DNA from 2 places in the Kocuria turfanensis genome. Region 1 is predicted to be linked to the other one. Evidence: riboswitches for the same ligand, from Rfam matches in the RefSeq annotation. Region 1 holds a riboswitch; the other holds the start of a gene.
The links. Region 1 has a riboswitch for S-adenosylmethionine ahead of AYX06_RS09720 (acyl-CoA dehydrogenase family protein). Riboswitches for the same ligand answer to the same signal wherever they lie in the genome.

Region 1 (7,192 bases):
CTCGGTGCCCGTGGTCCTCGACGCCGGGATCGGGACCGCCTCCGAGGCCGCCCTGGCCATGGAGCTGGGCTGCGACGCCGTGCTGCTGGCCAGCGCCGTGACCCGCGCGCAGGACCCGGTGGCCATGGCCACCGCGATGCGCCACGCCGTGGCCGCCGGGCGGCTGGCCGCCGGCGCCGGGCGGATCCCGGCCCGCCGGCACGCCCTGGCGTCCTCACCGATGGCCGGACGGATCGACACGGACACGCCCGCCGGCACGCCCGACGACGGGCCGGGCGCCGACCCGGCGGGCGTTCCGCGCGGGGACTGGGCGCCCGTGGGGCAGCGGCCGTGAGCCCGCTGCCCCCGCTCGTGGAGCCCGGCCCCGAGCTGACCCGGGCGGAGCTCGAGCGCTACGCCCGGCACCTGACCCTGCCCGGGATCGGCCCGCTCGGCCAGCGCCGGCTCGGCAACGCCCGGGTGCTCGTGGTCGGCGCCGGCGGACTGGGCGCCCCGGCCCTGCAGTACCTCGCCGCGGCGGGCGTGGGAACGCTGGGGATCGTCGACGACGACGTCGTGGCGGTCTCCAACCTGCAGCGCCAGGTGGTGCACCGCACCGCCGACGTCGGCCGGCCCAAGGCGGACTCCGCCGCGGAGGCCGTGGCCGCCCTCAACCCGCTCGTGCGGGTGCGCACCCACCCCTGCCGGCTCACCGCGGACAACGCCGTGCAGATCCTCGGCGAGTACGACCTCGTCCTCGACGGCGCGGACAACTTCGCGACCCGCTACGTGGTCGGCGACGCCGCCGCTCTCACCGGGATCCCCTGCGTGTGGGGCTCCATCCTGCGCTTCGAGGGGCAGGTCAGCGTCTTCTGGGCCGGCCACGGGCCCACCTACCGGGACCTCTATCCCGAGGCGCCGCCGGACGGGGAGGTCCCCAGCTGCGCCGAGGGCGGGGTCTTCGGCATGCTCCCCGCCACCGTGGGCGCGGTGATGGTCACCGAGGCCGTCAAGCTGATCACCGGCACCGGGGAGCCCCTGCTCGGGCGGGTGCTGCTGCACGACGCCCTGGCGATGACCTGGCGCGAGATGCGCCTGGACCCGGACCCGGACGCCGCCCCGGTCACCGCCGTCGCCGAGCCCGAGGCCGTCCGCCCGCTGCCCGGCGGCGGGGCCGAGCCCGCCGAGACGGTCGGGGCGGCCGAGCTGGCCCGGCTGCTGGAGCGGCGAGCGCGCGGGGAGGCGGCCTTCGTGCTGGTCGACGTGCGGGAGGACTGGGAGCGGCAGCTCCTGGCGATCCCCGGCGCCGTGCCGGTGCCGCTGCAGGAGCTGCTGGACCGGGGACCGGACGCCCTGCCGCCGGAGGCGCGCGGCGCGGACCTCGTGCTGCACTGCAAGGCCGGCGCCCGCTCGGCGACCGCCCTGGCCGCTCTGCGCCCGTTCTACGCCGGGCGGGAGGAACGGGTCCGCCACCTCGAGGGCGGGGTGCTGGCCTGGGCGGAGCAGGTGGAGCCGGACCGGCCGCGATACTGAGCCGATCCGCGGCTCCCCCCTGTGTTGTGGTGGGATCCTTACACCACCCGGGAGGACATGACCGTCTGTGACGTCCTCGTGACAGCCGATGACATGTGACGGTCATCAGGTGGCTCCGCACCCCGGCTCTCTGGTGCGATGTCATGCGTCCCATTCAGAGCGGCCGAGAGATCTGGCTCGACGACGCCGCAGCAACCCGTCCTTCACAGGGGTCAGGGTGCTAAGGCCAGAACCGATGGAGATCCCGGATCTGCAGCTGCTCCGTGACGTCGGCCCCGCGCTGTCGTCGTCGGGCCCGCCCCTGGCGCGACTGGACGGCCGGCACTCCTCGGTGCGACCGAGAGGACCACCGCATGAGCCGCACCACGGCCGAGAGGACTCCCACCCGTCCCGGCGCCGGCACGCACCCCGCCGCCGGTCTGCCGGGGGACTACGCCGGGCTGAAGGAGCACTTCGGGCCGCTGTTCGCGGGAATCGCCGCCGGCGCCCTGGACCGGGACCTGCGGCGCGCGCTGCCCCACGAGGAGGTCGCCCTGCTGGACCGGGCCGGCTTCGGCGCCCTGCGCGTCCCGGCGGCCCACGGCGGTCCCGAGGTCAGCGTCGAGGACTTCACCCGGCTGCTGGTCGACCTGGCCGAGGCCGACTCCAACATCGCCCACCTCTACCGCTCCCACGCCGGCTTCGTGGAGTCCCTGCGCTTCCTGCCCCGGGAGCTCCAGGACGTCTGGTACCCGCGGGTGCTGGCCGGGGCCACCGTCGGCAACGCCTCCACGGAGAAGGGCGGCAACGCGCTGGGCACCCTGAACACCGTGCTGCGCCGCACCGCCGAGGGGTGGGAGATCACCGGCCGGAAGTTCTACGCCACCGGCTCCATCTTCTGCGACTACACCCGCGTCTCGGCCGCCCTCGACGGCCGGGACGGGCGCCGCTTCGCCGTCGTCGCCACGGACGCCCAGGGGGTCACGCTCGAGGACGACTGGGACGGCTTCGGCCAGAAGCTCACCGGCACCGGCACCGCGGTCTTCGACCGCGTGCGCGTCCCGGACGACGCCGTGCTGGACCGCACCGCCGGCAGCGCGGAGGCCGTCCACGAGGCCGCCTTCTTCCAGCTCGTGCTGCTGGCCGTGCTGGCCGGCATCGCCCGCGCCGCCCGGCGGGACGCCGTGGAGACCATCGCCGCCCGCCGGCGGACCTTCAACACCGGGCTCGGCCTGCCGTTCCGGGAGGACCCGCTGATCCAGGAGGCCACTGGCCGGATCTCCGCCAAGGCCTTCACCGCCGAGGCCGCCGTGCTGCACGCCGCCCGCGCCCTGGACGCCGGGATCGCCGCCGCCGTCGCCACCGGCGCCGACCGCCCGGAGTTCACCGGCACCCTCCCGGCGGCGCTGCCCGAGTCCGAGATCGCCGTGGAGCACGCCCAGGTCACCGTGCCGGAGCTGGCCCTCGGCGCCGCCCAGGACCTGTTCCTCACCGTGGGCGCCTCCGCCACGTCCACCGCCAAGGGCCTGGACCGGCACTGGCGCAACGCCCAGACCGTGGCCACCCACAACCCGATCGCCTTCCGCGCCCGCGCCCTCGGCGACTACCTCATCAACGGCACCCTCCCGGAGGGCCTGAACGCCATCGGCGACGCCCGGGCCGACGCCCGGGCCGACGCCACGACCACCCCCGTCCGAGCCCCAGGAGCCTGACGCATGACCACCCCGACCCCGACCACGGCCGCGGCCGCCGCGGGACGCACCAGCGTCGTCCACGGCAAGAAGCGCGTCCTGGCCTCGGCCTTCGCCGGCACCACCATCGAGTGGTACGACTTCTACCTCTACGGCACCGCCGCCGCACTGGTCTTCAACGTCCAGTTCTTCCCCATGGCCACCGAGCTCGGCGGCATCGTCGCCTCCTTCGCCACCCTCGCGGTCGGGGTGATCGCCCGGCCCCTGGGCGGGATCGTCGCCGGGCACCTGGGCGACCGGATCGGCCGCAAGGCCCTGCTGGTGGCCTCCCTGCTGCTCATGGGCGTGGCCTCCACCCTGATCGGCCTGCTGCCGACCTACGAGGTGATCGGCTGGTGGGCCGTCGTCGGGCTCGTCGTCCTGCGCATCCTGCAGGGGCTGTCCGCCGGCGCCGAGTGGGGCGGCTCCGCGCTGCTGAGCGTGGAGCACTCCCCGGCCCGGCACCGCGGGTTCTTCGGGTCCTTCACCCAGATCGGCTCCTCGGCCGGCATGCTGCTGGCCACCGGGGCGTTCTTCGTCGTGCAGCACGTGATGAGCGAGGAGCAGTTCGCCGCCTACGGCTGGCGCATCCCCTTCCTGCTCTCTGCCCTGCTGGTGGCGGTCGGCCTGTGGATCCGCCTCGGCGTGGCCGACGCCCCCGAGTTCCTGGAGCACCGCGCCTCGGGCAACGTGGCCGCGGCACCCCTGCGGGAGCTGCTGGCCCACCACCGCCGCCCGCTGCTGGTCACGATCGGCCTGCGCCTGGCCCAGAACGCCGTCTACTACCTGGTGACGGTCTACATGCTGACCTACCTGCGGGACGTGCGCGGGGACAGCGCCTCCGGTGTGACCGCGGTGATGATCGCCTCGGCCATCGGCCTGTTCTCCACCCCCTTCTGGGGCTGGCTGTCCGACCGGGTGGGCCGCAAGGTCGTCTCGGTGACCGCGTACGCGGCGATCGGCGTCTTCGGCTGGGTGCTGTTCGCCTTCCTCGACGCCGGCCCGCTGGCCCTGCTGCCGCTCGTGGTCGTGCTCGGCATCAACCTCGTCCACGACGCGATCTACGGGCCGCAGGCGGCCTGGTTCGCCGAGCAGTTCCCCGTGCACGTGCGGTACTCCGGGGTGAGCTTCGGCTACCAGGTCGGCACCGTCCTGGGCGGCGGGCTGATGCCGATGATCGCCGCCCTGCTGTTCGCCGCCGGCGGGAACACCCCGTGGCTGATCGCCGGGTACCTCTCCGGACTCTCCGTGCTCTCCGTCGCCGCCGCCCTGGCCGCGAAGGACCCCGCCCGCGAGCAGCGCGGCACCGAGCTCACCGACCTGCACGCCGGCTCCACCGGGGCCGTCACCGCCCGTCCCGGTTCCGCCCGGGCCGACTCCGCTCGGGTCGGCGCCGCCGCCGGGACCACCACCGGGACCACCGCCGGGACCCCCACCGAGAGGACCACCGTATGAGCCGCCCCCTGCTGCTGAACGCCTTCGACATGATGGTGCCCGTGCACCAGTCACCGGGCCTGTGGCGCCACCCGGAGGCCGGGGTCGCGCGGTTCGACACGCTCGAGTACTGGACGTCCCTGGCCCGCACCCTCGAGGACGGCGGCTTCGCCTCGCTGTTCCTGGCGGACATCCCGGGCGTCTACGACGTCTACGGCGGCGGGACCGAGGCCACCGCCCGCGGGGGAGTGCAGTACCCGCTGCTCGACCCGCTCGTCGCGGTGCCGGCGATGGCCGCGGCGACCGAGCGGCTCGGCTTCGGCGTCACCGCCTCGGTCACCTACGAGGCCCCCTACCTGCTGGCCCGCACCTTCGCGACCCTGGACCACTTCACCCGCGGCCGGGTGGCGTGGAACGTGGTGACCTCCTACCAGGACTCCGCCGCCCGGAACCTGGGCATGGACCGGCAGATCCCGCACGACGAGCGCTACGACCGCGCCGACGAGTACATGGAGGTCATGTACAAGCTGCTCGAGGGGTCCTTCGAGCCCGGGGCGGTGCCGGCCGACCCCGCCACCGGGGTCTTCGTGGACCCCGACCTCGCGCACCCCGTCGGCCACGAGGGCACCTGGTTCTCCGTGCCCGGCCACGCGCTGACCCACCCCGGCCCCCAGGGCACCCCGCTGCTCTTCCAGGCCGGGGCCTCCAAGCGCGGACAGCAGTTCGCCGTCGACCACGCCGAGGCCATCTTCTTCATCGGCAACACCCCGCAGCTCGTGCGCCGGTGGACCGACGGCGTCCGGGCCGGACTGGCCGAGCGCGGGCGGGCCGAGGACGCCGTGAAGACCTTCACCATGGCCACGGTGGTGGTCGCCGAGACCGACGCCGAGGCCCAGGCCCGGCTGGCCGGGTACCGCCGGCACGTGGACATCGAGGGAGCCCTGTCCCTGTTCGGCGGCTGGACCGGGGTCGACCTGGCCGGCGCGGACCCCGACGCCCCGCTCGAGTACGTGGCCACCGACGCCAACCAGTCCGCGCTCGCGGCGTTCACCTCGCTGTCCCCGGACCGGACCTGGACGGTGCGCGACCTGGCGGAGTTCGTGGCCATCGGCGGCCGCGGGCCCGTCATCGCCGGGGCCCCCGGCACCGTGGCGGACGAGCTCGAGCGCTGGCGCGAGGAGGCCGGCGTCGACGGCTTCAACATCTCGGCGGCCGTGCGGCCCGCGGACCTGGAGCGGTTCACGACCATGGTCTCACCGGAGCTGCGGCGCCGCGGTCTGCTGCCGGAGCCCGGGAGCGTCCCCGCCGGGCAGACGCTGCGCGAGGTCCTGACCGGGGCCGGTCCGCGGCTGGCCGACGACCACCGCGGGGCGTCCTTCCGCAGGTGAACCCCCAGGGGCGCCCGCGGGGTCGGCGGTGGATCAGCCGCGGACCTGGGCGGTCTCGTCCTCGAGGTCGTCGAGGACCCACTCCGCCAGCTGCCCGGCCGGGACGACGATCGACGCCTGCCGCAGCTGATCAGGGTTCTCGAGGGAGGAGACCTCCTCGACGGCCTCGGCCGCGAGAACATCCAGGGCTGCCGCGTAGCCGGCGGCCAACGCCTCACTCCATGCCCGGTGGCCGGCGTAGCAGGAGTCGTCGGGGTCGGGGCTGCGCGCCTCCAGCCACCGTGCCGGTGTCATGAGCTCGGGGGCGAGGGGCATGCAGCGCTGGTGCAGTGTCCAGGTGACGTCGGCCCAGCGGCCCGACGGGGTGTGGACCATCGGGTAGTACGTGGCCACCCACCGAGTGGGGGAGTGGGGGTGGAGCTCGACGGCCAGAGCCCCGAACGCAGAGATGTTCATGCCGTTTTCCTGATCGGGTGGAAGGTCGGGGGAGCGGCCGGGGCTGGACCGCGCGGGTGGACTTCAGAAGAGCCCGGTGGTGCTGCCCCAGCGTAGACGCTGAGCCGATGACGCTGAAAGCAAGCTGAGCAATGTGACCACGGGGCGGTTTCGGTCCACCGAATGCGGCCCCGCCGGTGTGGTCGGTAGCCTGGAGCCGTCGAAGGGGAGTAGTTCCCACTCGCCCACGGGGCGGATGCTGCGGCGCGTCGACATGCTGGTCTCCCCCGACGGGGGACCCGGCGCGCCACCTGGACCACGGTGTCCGGGCGAGCGAGACCTTCGGCCGGACACCACTCCGGCCGAAGTCCGTCCACCGCCAGGTGCGACTGCTGCGGCCGGGGTCCTGCCTCGAGGACGACCATGACTCCTTCCACCGACCCTGACACCACCGCTGCCCCGGTGCACCGGCCCACCCCGGCGGAGATCCGCCGATGGCGCCGCTACCTGGCCGACGAGCGCTCCGAGGCCGCGGTCTACCGCGACCTGGCCGCCCGGCGCACCGGGGAGGAGCGGGAGATCCTGCTCGGTCTGGCCGAGGCCGAGACCCGCCACGAGCAGCACTGGGTGAGCCTGCTGGGCCACCACGTGGGCCACCCGCGCCGCGGGTCCCTGCGCTCCCGCCTGCTGGGCTTCCTGGCCCGCCACTTCGGC
Region 2 (7,192 bases), 310 kb from region 1:
GGCCAGGTCGGCCCGCCACACGTTGCGCCCGTCGACCGCCCCGGCCACGAGCGCGGGGGTGCCCTCGCCCGCGAACAGCGCCAGCTCCGCGGGGGCGGGGGCCGCACCCTTGACCAGGTCCAGGTGCACGGCCTCGACCCCGCTGCGGGCCAGCGGGCGCAGCAGGGCGCCCGGGGAGCCGTATGAGGTGGTGACGAGCAGCCGCGGCCGCCCGGGCACGGCCGTGAGCGCCGAGTAGGCCTCCTGCACGGCCGCGGCGAGCCGCGCGGCGGGCACGTCCTGGTCGGCCACCAGTGCCGGCTCCTCCAGCTGCACCCACGGGGCCCCGGCCGCGGCGAGCGCGTCGAGCAGCCGGGCGTACACCGGCAGCAGGTCGGCGAGCCGCTGCAGGGGGTCGAAACCGGCGGGGGCGTCGTCGTCGGCCTTGGCCAGGAGGAGGAAGGAGACAGGCCCCACGAGGACGGGGCGGACGGTGAAGCCGTGCTCGGCGGCGCGGCGGACGTCGGCCACGAGCCGGTCGGCGGAGGCGGTGAAGGGGGTCCCGGGGCCGATCTCGGGGACCAGGTAGTGGTAGTTGGTGTCGAACCACTTGGTCAGCTCCAGCGGTGCCCGCCCGGCGTCGCCGCGGGCCAGCACGAAGCTGCCGTCCAGGTCCAGGCGCCCGTCCTCCCCGGCGAGGTCCGCGAAGCGGGACGGGACCGCCCCGAGGGCCACGGTGGTGTCGAGGACCTGGTCGTAGAGGGGGAAGGCCGCGGGCAGGGACGCGTCCTGCGCGCCCAGGCCCAGCTCCACCAGCCGGCGGTAGGTGGCCAGCTGCAGCTCGCCGGCGGCCGCCTCGAGCTCCTCGCGGGTCGAGCGCCCGGCCCAGTAGGCCTCGAGGGCCTGTTTCAGCTCGCGGCGCCGGCCGATCCGGGGGTAGCCGGTGATGGTGGCGGCGGGGAAGGGGACGGCAGGGGTGGTCGTGCTCATGGGTGTGCTCCTCAGCAGGTCTGGGAAGAGGTCCGGGAAAGGGGTCGGGCAGAGGTCGGGGACGAGGTGCGGGACGGGGCCCGGGCCACGAGGGGCGGCCGGGCCGGACGGCGTCCCTGGCTGCTCAGGCGGGCAGCAGATCCGGCAGTGCGGCCGGCTGGTGGGGCACGCGCGGCAGGTCCACGCGCTCCAGCAGGTCCAGGGCGGCCCGGTGCTCGTTGAAGGTGTAGAGGTGCAGCCCGGGCGCCCCGGCGTCGAGGGCCGCGCGGGCGAGGCGGGTCGCGAAGGCCACGCCCGCCCGGTGCCGCTCGGCGGGGCCGGAGGCATCCTCCAGGGCCGCGGCCAGGCCCGGGTGGGGCCGGAGCCCCGCGAGCCGGCAGAGCGTGGCCAGCCGCCGCGGCTCCGTGACGGGCATGATCCCCGGCACGATCGGGATCGTCACCCCGGCGGCCCGGGCGGCGACCACGAGGCGCTCGTAGCGCTGCGGGCGGAAGTAGACCTGCGTGATCGCGAAGTCCGCCCCGGCGCGCTGCTTGGCCAGCAGCACCTCGATGTCGTGCCGGAAGGACGGCGACTCGGGGTGCCGGGTCGGGTAGGCGGCCACGCCCACGGCGAGCCGTCCGGCGGCGAGGGACGCGGTGTGGCGCTGCTCGACCTCGCGCACGAGCTCCACCAGGTCCCCGGCGTGGGCCAGCTCGCCGGGCTCCGCGCCCGGCTCCAGGTCCCCGCGCAGGGCCAGGACGCCCCGGACCCCGCGGTGGAGCAGGGAGGTGACGGTCTCCTCCAGCTCGGCCCGCGTGCTGCCCACGCACGTGAGGTGCGCCAGGGGCCGCAGGCCGGTGCGGGCCAGGAGGTGGTCCAGCAGCGCCAGTGACCCGGCCCGCCGCGGGGCGTCCCCGCTGTAGGTGACAGCGACGTGGTCGGGGCGGGTGGGCTCCAGCTCCTCGATGGTCCGCAGCAGCGTCTCGGCGCTCGCCGCGCAGCGCGGTGGATAGAGTTCGTAGGACAGGGCCGGCGGTGGCGCCGTCCGGTCGGGTGGTCGTCTCACAGAACCTCCTGGGGTCACCCCGAGGGAGGGCGCCGGCCGTCCCGGGGCGGACCCGGGAGGCTGCGACAGCTCCATCGGTCCTGGCGGGAGCACCGTTCCGCGGCCCCCGTGGGGCTGCGGATGGTTGCTGCGGCGTCGACGAGCCAGGTCTCTCGGCCGCTCTGGATAGATGCAGGACCCATTCCAGCGGGTGCCCGGGCGGGTGCCAAGTCCGGCGGCGCAGAAGACGCCGGTGCGCCGACTGTGACGGCGGGCGCGTCACGCGGCGCAACATCGACACCGGACGTCGCGCGACCCGCGGCGGCGCCGCGCAGTGCCACCGCTGCGGACCGGTTCGCACGGTGCCCGCCCGCGGTCATAATGAACGTGCCCCGCCGCCACGACCCCAGGAACGAGAATCCATGCCCAGTTCGCCCCGCATCGTGGCGGTCGTCCCGTGCCACAACGAGGAGGCCGCGATCGCGAAGGTCGTCACCGACCTGCTCGCCACGGTCCCCGGCATCGAGGTCCACGTCTACGACAACTGCTCGACCGACGGCACCGCCGAGGCGGCCCGGCGGGCCGGCGCGCACGTGCGGCGCGAGGAGGATAAGGGGAAGGGCAACGTGGTGCGGCGGGCCTTCGCGGACCTCGACGCCGACGTCTACCTGCTCATCGACGGCGACGACACCTACGACGTCGCCGACGCGCCCCGGATGATCGACACCCTGCTGGCAGGTCCCTACGACCACGTGCTCGGGGTGCGCCGCCAGGTCAGCGGCACCGCCTACCGGGCCGGCCACGAGTCCGGCAACCGGTTCTTCAACACCCTCGTCACCTTCGCCTTCCGCCGGCAGGTCACCGACATGCTCAGCGGCTACCGGGTCTTCTCGCGGCGCTTCGTGAAGTCCTTCCCGGCGCTGTCCCGGGAGTTCGAGATCGAGACCGAGCTGACCGTGCACTCCGTCAACGCCCGCGTGCCGCAGACCGAGGTGGAGGTGGGCTTCCGCGACCGGGCCGAGGGCAGCGAGAGCAAGCTGCGGACCTACCACGACGGCTTCCGGATCCTGGGCATCTTCGCCCAGCTGCTCTTCCAGGAACGGCCCTTCCTCGTCACCGGCGCCGTCTCGTGCGCACTGTTCCTGCTGGGCCTGGTCCTGGGCCTGCCCGTGGTGGTGGAGTTCGCGGGCACCGGGCTCGTGCCCCGCTTCCCGACGGCGTTCCTGGCCGCCTCCCTCGTGCTCCTGGCCGGGGTGTTCCTGCTGATGGGCGTCCTGCTGCACGGGCAGGCCAGGATCCGCCGGGAGACCTCCCGGCTGTTCTACCTGTGCCAGCCGGCCCCGCCGTGGAGCGGCGGGGCCGGGGCGGACCGTCCCGTTCCGCCCGCCGCGCAGGAGCGCCGGTGGGCCCGGTGACCGCGGCGGACACCGGCGGCCGCCTGGCCCCGCTGCGCCCCTGGCTCCAGGGCCTGGGCATGCTGGTGGTCCTGCAGTTCGCCCTGTTCGGGCTGCTGGTGGTGGGCCAGGCCGTGCCGGACCGGCCCGTCGTCGAGCACCTCCTCGCCGCGGTCGAGGACGGCACCTACGGCCCGCACGGCACGGTCGACCGGATGGGCACCCCGGCGGACACCTTCACCGAGTGCGTGGTCGCGGGCACGGGCCTGGGTGCGTCCCCGGAGGAGTCGGCGTTCAGCCGGGCCGTCCGGATGCCCCGGCTCGCCACCTGCGGCGGCGGGCCGGAGCAGCTCCGGGCCATCGCCGAGGGAGCCGTGCTCGAGGACAACGACTACTTCAAGTACTGGGCCGGCTACACGGTGCTCACCCGCCCCGTGCTGGCCGTGGCCGGACTGGAGGGGTTGCGGATCGTCTCGGGCACCCTCATGGTGCTCGCCCTGGCCGGGGCGTTCCTCGCGCTGCGCGCCCGGACCTCCACCGCCGTGGGACTGGCCCTCGTGCTGCCCTACGTCGCGGGGACCAACCTGCTGTCCACCCCCTCGACCTCCTTCAGCCAGTCGATCTCCATCGCCTTCATCTTCCTGTCCGTGGTCCTCGCCACGCTCGGGGCCGGCCGCTCGCCCCGGCTGGGCTGCGCGGGCGCCGCCCTGGGCGCCGCGCTCTTCTGCTTCGTCGACCTCCTGACCACGCCCGCCGTCCCGTGGGCGATGTCCGCCTTCGCCGTGGGCGCGGTGACGTGGTTCCACCGCCGCGAGCTGAGGGCCACGTTCGTGGCGGTGCTCCTGGCCGGGGCGGTCTGGCCCGTGGCCTTCGCCGTCACCTGGGCGGCCCGGTGGGTGATCGCCGGCGCCTTCCTGGGCGTCCCGGCCACCGTGGAGGTGGTCCGCCGCAACGTGGGGAACCGGACCGGCGGGGACCACGCGGGGGTCGCGGAGTCCTTCGGCGCGGGGGTGCGCGCCAACATCGACTACTGGTGGACCAGGGTGCCCACCGCGGAGCTCGTGCTCGCCGGCTGCCTGCTGGCGGCGGCCGCGGGCCTGGTCCTGGCCCACCGGCGCGGCGGGCCGTCCCGCTGGGCGGTCGCCCTGGTGCTGGCCCTGCCCGCGGCCGCGGTGCCCCTCTGGTACACCGTGCTCAGCAACCACTCCCAGATCCACGCGTTCTTCGTCAACCGCGGGGTGCCCGCCGCGCTCGCCGTCGTGACCGCCGCGTGCCTGGCCGCCGCCGCCCTGCCGCGCCCGGCGCCGGACGCCCCCGACGCCGCGGAGCGGAGCGAGCCCGCGGCCCCGGGGAAGGGGGCGGACGAGCGTCACGATCCGGTCTCGGGAGTGGCCGCACCGGCTCACCGGGCGTAGCCTTGAACAACCAACAGGTTGATCAAGGAATGCGTTGACAAATACCGTGGATCCCGACGACGACCTGCTCGACCGGGCCTTCCTGGCCCTCGCCGACCCGGTCCGGCGGCGGATCGTCGCCCGGCTCAGCCGGGGCCCGGCCACGGTCACCGAACTGGCGGAACCCTTCGCGATCTCCAAGCAGGCGGTCTCGAAGCACATCCAGGTCCTCGAGCAGGCGCAGCTCGTCACGCGCACCCGTGACGCCCAGCGGCGGCCCGTCCACCTGGACCCCGCACGGCTGGAGGCGCTCACCGCCTGGATCGACCGGTACCGGCTGGTCCGGGAGGAGCAGTTCCGCCGCCTCGACGCCGTGCTCGACACCCGCGCCGCACCCCGCGGCGCGCACCGGGAGGAGCCCACCATGGGACACGCCCTGTACCTGACCGTCCCCGACGACGTGCCGTACATCGACTTCGAGCGGGACTTCGACTTCCCCGTAGCGGAGGTCTACCGCGCCCACGCCGACCCCGAGCTGTTCCGGCAGTGGATCGGCCCGCGCGGGCTGCGGACCCGGATCGACGGCTTCGAGTTCCGCGCCGGCGGCGCCTACCGCTTCGTCCAGCGCGGCGAGGACAGCGCCGAGGAGCACGCCTTCCGCGGCGTCTTCCACACGGTGCGCGAGAACGAGCTGGTCGTCCAGACCTTCGAGTACGAGGGCTGGCCCGACGCGGTCGACCTCGAGTACCTGCGCTTCGAGGACCTGGGCGGCGGCCGGTGCCGGCTGCGCGGGCACACCGTCCACGCCTCGCAGGAGGCCCGCGACGGGATGGTCGGCTCCGGCATGGAGAAGGGCATGGCCGAGGGCTACGAGCGGCTCGAGGAGCTGCTGGCCGGGCTGCTCGGCGGACAGGGAGGCTGAGCGTGGACTGGACCCTCGAGGTGGTGCTGGTGCCGGTGCGCGACGTCGACCGGGCCGTGGAGTTCTACCGGGACCAGGTCGGCTTCCACCTCGACCACCACACCACCACCGAGCAGATGGACATCGCCCAGCTGACCCCGCCCGGGTCCGGCTGCTCGATCGTGGTGGGCAACCTCCCCGCCCACCGGGAGATGGCCCCCGGGTCCCTGCGGGGGCTCCAGCTGGTGGTCGCGGACGCCCGGGCGGCCCGGGAGGAGCTGCTGTCCCGGGGCGTGGAGGTCAGCGGGATCACGGTGATCGACGAGCGGGACGGTGGCACGGTCTTCGGCTTCAGCGATCCCGACGGCAACTCGTGGGTGGTCCAGGAGCTGCGGGCTCGCGCCGGTCGTCCGCTGATCCCGCCCGAGCACCGCCTCTGAGCGTCCGCTCCCGGGCGTTCCCGGACGGCCCGTACCCGCCCGGGAGCGGACGCTCACAGGATCGCGCGCAGGAACGTCTTCGTCCGCTCGTTGCGCGGTGCCGTGAAGATCATCTCCGGAGCGCCGTCCTCGACGATGCGCCCGGCGTCGAACATCAGCACCCGGTGGGACACGTCCCGGGCGAACTGCATCTCGTGGGTCACGATCAGCATGGTGATGTCCGTCGTGTCCGCGACCTCGCGCAGGACGTTGAGCACGTCGTCCACGAGCTCCGGGTCCAGCGCGGACGTCACCTCGTCCAGCAGGAGGATCTCCGGGTCCATCGCGAGGGCCCGGGCGATGGCGACGCGCTGCTGCTGACCGCCGGACAGCCTCGAAGGGTGCTCATCGGCCTTCTCCTCCAGCCCGACTTGCCGCAGCAGGCCCATGGCCTTGTCCTTCGCCTCGGTCTTCTTCATCCCCAGCACGTGCACGGGGGCCTCGGTGACGTTCTCCAGCACGCTCATGTTGGGGAACAGGTTGAACTGCTGGAAGACCATGCCGATCCGGCGTGTGATCTGCTTTTTCCGCTTGGCCGGCACCTCCACACGCCGCCCGTTGCGCAACTCGTGGGTCAGGGGCTCGCCGCCCACGAGGATGAACCCGTCCGTCAGGTCCTCCAAGGTCATCAGAAGCCGCAGGATGGTGGTCTTGCCCGATCCACTGGGGCCGATCAGCGTGACCCGCTCGCCGCGGTCGACGCTGAAGTCGAGTCCGTCGAGCACGGTGTGGCCACCGAACCGCTTCACGACGTCGCGGAACTCGATGGTCGGCACCTGGTCCCGCCCCGGCGCAGGAGGCGTCGAGTCGCCTGCGGTGCGCTGTTCGGGAAGCTCGTCCTCACGGTCAGTAGTGGGCAAGGCGTTTCTCCAATCGGCGGATCAGGACGGAGGTGGGGTAGCTGGCCAGCAGGAAGATCAGGCCGGCGAGCGTGAACGCCTCCGTGTACGCGAAGTTGCGGGCCCCGAACTGCTGGGCGGACGTGACGAGCTCCACCACGGAGATGGCGAACAGGAACGGCGTGTCCT

Region 2: another riboswitch for S-adenosylmethionine. It lies ahead of AYX06_RS08255 (methylenetetrahydrofolate reductase); the one in region 1 lies ahead of AYX06_RS09720 (acyl-CoA dehydrogenase family protein).

What each region holds. Positions count from the first base shown of each region.
Region 1 covers NZ_CP014480.1:2,094,141-2,101,332, reverse strand. The annotation lists gene AYX06_RS09730 (thiazole synthase) at 1-334, shown strand, start outside; gene moeB (molybdopterin-synthase adenylyltransferase MoeB) at 331-1,512, shown strand; SAM riboswitch class I at 1,660-1,754, shown strand; gene AYX06_RS09720 (acyl-CoA dehydrogenase family protein) at 1,866-3,203, shown strand; gene AYX06_RS09715 (MFS transporter) at 3,207-4,676, shown strand; gene AYX06_RS09710 (LLM class flavin-dependent oxidoreductase) at 4,673-6,043, shown strand; gene AYX06_RS09705 (hypothetical protein) at 6,077-6,499, opposite strand; gene AYX06_RS09700 (VIT1/CCC1 transporter family protein) at 6,902-7,192, shown strand, end outside.
Region 2 covers NZ_CP014480.1:1,781,810-1,789,001, reverse strand. The annotation lists gene metE (5-methyltetrahydropteroyltriglutamate--homocysteine S-methyltransferase) at 1-969, opposite strand, end outside; gene AYX06_RS08255 (methylenetetrahydrofolate reductase) at 1,094-2,017, opposite strand; SAM riboswitch class I at 2,086-2,189, opposite strand; gene AYX06_RS08250 (glycosyltransferase) at 2,419-3,411, shown strand; gene AYX06_RS08245 (hypothetical protein) at 3,399-4,805, shown strand; partial or broken gene AYX06_RS08240 (ArsR/SmtB family transcription factor) at 4,852-5,202, shown strand; gene AYX06_RS08235 (SRPBCC family protein) at 5,209-5,706, shown strand; gene AYX06_RS08230 (VOC family protein) at 5,709-6,125, shown strand; gene ehuA (ectoine/hydroxyectoine ABC transporter ATP-binding protein EhuA) at 6,179-6,940, opposite strand; gene ehuD (ectoine/hydroxyectoine ABC transporter permease subunit EhuD) at 7,011-7,192, opposite strand, start outside.